DNA from 2 places in the Streptomyces sp. NPDC006602 genome. Region 2 is predicted to be linked to the other one. Evidence: riboswitches for the same ligand, from Rfam matches in the RefSeq annotation. Region 2 holds a riboswitch; the other holds the start of a gene.
The links. Region 2 has a riboswitch for glycine ahead of gcvP (aminomethyl-transferring glycine dehydrogenase). Riboswitches for the same ligand answer to the same signal wherever they lie in the genome.
Positions count from the first base shown of each region.

Region 1: linked by a shared signal. The riboswitch ahead of gcvT (glycine cleavage system aminomethyltransferase GcvT) and the one ahead of gcvP (aminomethyl-transferring glycine dehydrogenase) in region 2 are both predicted to bind glycine.

Region 1 is NZ_JBIAHG010000007.1:34,011-36,399, reverse strand. Features, by position in the region: gene ACFYO2_RS19985 (AAA family ATPase) at 15-689, opposite strand; glycine riboswitch at 862-971, shown strand; gene gcvT (glycine cleavage system aminomethyltransferase GcvT) at 1,123-2,241, shown strand; gene gcvH (glycine cleavage system protein GcvH) at 2,351-2,389, shown strand, end outside.
Region 2 is NZ_JBIAHG010000002.1:869,602-871,990, reverse strand. Features, by position in the region: gene ACFYO2_RS08700 (PRC-barrel domain-containing protein) at 179-550, opposite strand; glycine riboswitch at 665-760, shown strand; gene gcvP (aminomethyl-transferring glycine dehydrogenase) at 946-2,389, shown strand, end outside.

The sequences.
Region 1 (2,389 bases), on a different contig from region 2:
GAGGCCGATCCTCCTCAGCCCGTGAAGCCGATCCGGGTCAGTACGTTCGCCGCGTCCCGGTCGATCAGGACCGCCGAGCCGCAGCCCTGGGGCAGGTCGCCCTTCTCCGCGGAGCTGATCAGGCGAGAGGCGGCGCCGCGGTGGCGCAGGAACGCGTACCGCGACACTCCGCGGCCGCGCTCGCGCTGGCCGGCCAGGGCCGTGCCGGGGGTGACGTCGAGCAGCAGCAGGTGCAGGGTGCCGCCCCGGCGGCGGGCCTCGCGGGCCAGCCAGCGGCGCACCCAGGCCTGCGTACCGCAGTCGTGCACGACGACGCCCTCGCCGGAGCGCAGGGCGCGGCGCAGTCCGGCGTAGTGGGCGAGACGGACGAGCGGGCGGTAGATCGCGTACGGCAGGAAGCGGGACAGCCGGCCGTCCCAACGGTCGCGGGTGTCCTGGGAGTCGATCCGCAGGCCCTTGACCGTCCGCCGCATCAGCGTGGACTTGCCGCTGCCGGGCAGGCCGGTGATCACGACCAGGTCGCGGGGTCCGAAGAGCAGTGCGTGCGGGCTGTGGCCCTCGCGCTCGCGCAGGTCGCGGAGGACGGGTGCCGGGCGCGTTCCGCACGCCTCGCGGGCCGGGGCCGAGAGCTGCTCGGGCAGCGCTACGGCCGAGGTCGTGGCGTACGCCGTGGTCCTGTTCACCGTGATCGTCCTCCCCTGGGGTGGTCACGAGTTCCCCTCCCCGTCGAGTGTAAAGAGAAGGTAATACGCGGTGTCTCGTGTTTTCGTGCGCTTACTGCCACAGGCCGGTTACAGATGCGGCCTGCCGCGCACCGAAGATGCGTGCGATGATGTGCGCGCCAACTGCATACCGGCCGCTTGAATCCGCGCGGGAGAGTCCCCAGCCGTACGTAAGCCGTACGTCGCTGGGGCGCCGAAGGAGCAAGTCCCTCCCTTGAATCTCTCAGGCCCCGTTACCGCGCGGGCGAGGCACATCTGAAAAGCGGGCCGCTACGACAGTGGCTCCACCCAAGGTGCAAGTCGTGACCACCGTTTCGCGGGGTCACGTCGAACCTCTCAGGTTCCGATGACAGATGGGGAGGAACGACCTCGCCGTCATGCCTTGGGAGACGACCGTCCGATGAGCAGCACCACATCCCGTCACACCGCGCTCGATGCCCTCCATCGTGCCCTCGGCGCGACGATGACCGACTTCGCCGGCTGGGACATGCCCCTGCGCTACGGCTCGGAGCGCGACGAGCACAACGCCGTGCGCACCCGGGCCGGCCTCTTCGACCTCTCGCACATGGGCGAGATCACGGTCACCGGGCCGCAGGCCGCGCGGTTCCTGAACCACGCGCTCGTGGGCAACATCGCGTCCGTCGGTCTCGGCCGCGCCCGCTACACCATGATCTGCCGCGAAGACGGCGGCATCCTCGACGACCTGATCGTCTACCGGACGGCCGAAAGCGACTTCATGATTGTCGCCAATGCCTCCAACGCCCAGGTCGTGCTGGACGCACTGACCGAGCGTGCCGCCGGCTTCGACGCCGAGGTGCGCGACGACCGGGACGCGTACGCGCTGATCGCCGTGCAGGGTCCCGAGTCGCCGGGGATCCTCAAGTCCCTCACCGACGCCGACCTCGACGGCCTGAAGTACTACGCCGGCCTGCCCGGCACCGTCGCCGGCGTCCCGGCGCTCATCGCGCGCACCGGCTACACCGGCGAGGACGGCTTCGAGCTGTTCGTGGCACCCGCCGACGCGGAGAAGCTGTGGCAGGCGCTGACCCGGGCCAGCGAGGGCGTCGGCCTGGTCCCCTGCGGTCTGTCCTGCCGGGACACGCTGCGCCTGGAGGCGGGCATGCCGCTGTACGGGCACGAGTTGTCGACGGCGTTGACCCCCTTCGACGCCGGGCTCGGGCGCGTAGTGAAGTTCGAGAAGGAGGGCGACTTCGTGGGCCGCGAGGCGCTGGAAGAGGCGGCCGCCCGCGCACAGGAGAACCCCCCGCGCGTCCTCGTCGGCCTGGTCGCCGAGGGGCGTCGTGTCCCGCGCGCCGGGTACGCGGTCGTCGCCGACGGCAAGGTGATCGGCGAGGTCACCTCCGGGGCGCCCTCCCCCACGCTGGGCAAGCCCATCGCGATGGCGTACGTCGACGCCGCGCACTCGGCGCCGGGCACGCCGGGTGTCGCTGTGGACATCCGGGGCAGTCACGAGCCGTACGAGGTCGTGGCGCTGCCGTTCTACAAGCGCCAGAAGTAGAGACTTGAGCGTCCGTGCGCGTGACCCTGCGCACATTTCCGCTGCTCACGTGCGTTTCCAGCAGTCCCTCATTCACCAGCACTCCCCCGCGTACAGGAGAATTCAGGCCATGAGCAACCCCCAGCAGCTGCGGTACAGCAAGGAGCAC
Region 2 (2,389 bases):
TTGCGGGGTGCCGCTCGCGCCCACCCGTGCCGCCCCAGCGGCACGACTGCCCGCGGCTTGACGGCAGAGCTGTTCGTGGCCTGATGGTGCGGCTGCCCGCGGCTTGACGGCAGGGCTGTTCGTGGCTTGATGGTGCGGCTGTTCGTGGCTTGATGGGTGGGTGGTGGGGGCGGTGGGGTCAGGGTTCGTCTGTGTCTGCCAGCTTGCCGAAGTCGTGGTCCGGGAAGGGGGGAGGGGCGGCGATGTCGAGACTGTAGTGGTGGTAGAGCTGGAGTTCTTGCTCGGGGGAGAGGTGGCGGCCCACGCCGAAGTCGGGGGCGTCCTTGATCAGAGCGCGGTCGAAGGGGACGTGGAGGGTGCCGTCGATCAGTTCGCTGGGCTCCAAGGGGACGAAGGCGTCTCTGGAGAAGAGACCGGTGCGTATGGCCGCCCATTCCGGTGTGCCCGTGGCGTCGTCGAGGTAGACCTCGTCGATGGTGCCGAGCTTCGTGCCGTTGCGGTCGAACGCCTTGCGGCCGATCAGGTTGCGCGGATCGATATCGGTCTGCACGGGCCCTCCACTTGGTCGCAACTCATCCGTAAACACTACAAAAGGGCAGATTCAGGAACGTGGCCACTCGAAGGCACGGGCGTGGACCCCGCTGGTACGCTGGCAAGCGGCTGCTGACCCCGTGCGGGAGAGTCCTCCGGACACCATCGGAGGCGCCGAAGGAGCAAATCCTCCCCGGAATCTCTCAGGCCCACGTACCGCACGGACGAGGTCACTCTGGAAAGCAGGGCGGGTGCCGACGGCGTCGACGGCTTCCGCTCTCACCGACGGTGAAAGCCGGTTGCCCTCGGGCGGCCGGTGAAGCTCTCAGGTCGAGATGACAGAGGGGGAGGCCGTTCGGGTACCCGCGCCGTGGTGACCCCTCGAAGGTCGTGTCAGACCAGGAGGCCTCCGTAATGACCGCCCATCGCATTCCACTCTCCGAGCTCGAGCAGGGAATCCCCTTCGAGCAGCGCCACATCGGGCCCGACCAGGAGGCGCGGGCCAAGATGCTCGCGCAGGTCGGGTACGGCTCGCTCGACGAGCTCACGGCCGCCGCGGTCCCGGATGTGATCAAGAACGCCGACGCGCTGGAGCTGCCGGGCGCGCGCACCGAGGCCGAGGTGCTGGCAGAGCTGCGTTCGCTGGCCGATCGGAACCAGGTTCTCGATTCCATGATCGGGCTCGGGTACTACGGGACGTTCACGCCGCCCGTCATCCTGCGCAATGTGATGGAGAACCCGGCCTGGTACACGGCTTACACGCCGTACCAGCCGGAGATCTCACAGGGGCGGCTCGAGGCCCTGCTGAACTTCCAGACGATGGTCGCCGACCTCACGGGTCTGCCGACCTCCGGCGCCTCGCTGCTCGACGAGGGCACCGCGGCCGCCGAGGCTCTGGCGCTGTCCCGGCGCATGGGCAAGAACAAGAAGGGCCTCTTCCTGATCGACGCGGACACGCTGCCGCAGACCATCGCCGTGATCGAGACCCGCGCCGAGCCGACCGGCGTCGAGGTCGTCGTCGCCGACCTCAGCGAGGGTATTCCGGCCGAGATCGCCGGGCGTGAGATCAACGGCGTGCTGATCCAGTACCCGGGCGCCTCCGGTGCCGTACGCGACATCAAGCCGCTGATCGAGCAGGCGCACGAGCTCGGTGCGCTCGTGACCGTCGCCGCCGATCTGCTGGCGCTGACGCTGCTGAAGTCCCCGGGGGAGCTCGGTGCGGACATCGCGGTCGGGACGACCCAGCGCTTCGGTGTGCCGATGGGCTTCGGTGGGCCGCACGCCGGATACATGGCGGTGCGCGAGAAGTTCGCGCGCAGCCTGCCCGGGCGGCTCGTGGGTGTGTCCGTGGACGCCGACGGGAACAAGGCGTACCGGCTCGCTCTGCAGACCCGTGAGCAGCACATCCGTCGGGAGAAGGCGACCAGCAACATCTGCACCGCGCAGGTGCTGCTCGCCGTGATGGCCGGGATGTACGCCGTCTACCACGGACCCGAGGGGCTCAAGAGCATCGCGCGGCGCACCCACCGGTACGCCACGATCCTCGCCGCGGGCCTGACGGCCGGCGGGGTCGAGGTCGTACACGGCTCCTACTTCGACACGCTGACCGTCCGGGTGCCGGGGAGGGCCGCCGAGATCCTCGCGGGCGCGCGGGCCAACGGCGTCAATCTGCGGCTCGTGGACGGCGACCACGTGTCCCTCGCCTGCGACGAGACCACCCTGCGGGCCCAGCTGGGCGCCGTATGGAACGCGTTCGGGGTCGAGGGGGACATCGAGGCGCTCGACGCTGTGACCGAGGAGACGCTTCGGGGCGCGCTGCTGCGGTCGGACGAGTACCTGGCGCACCCCGTGTTCCACC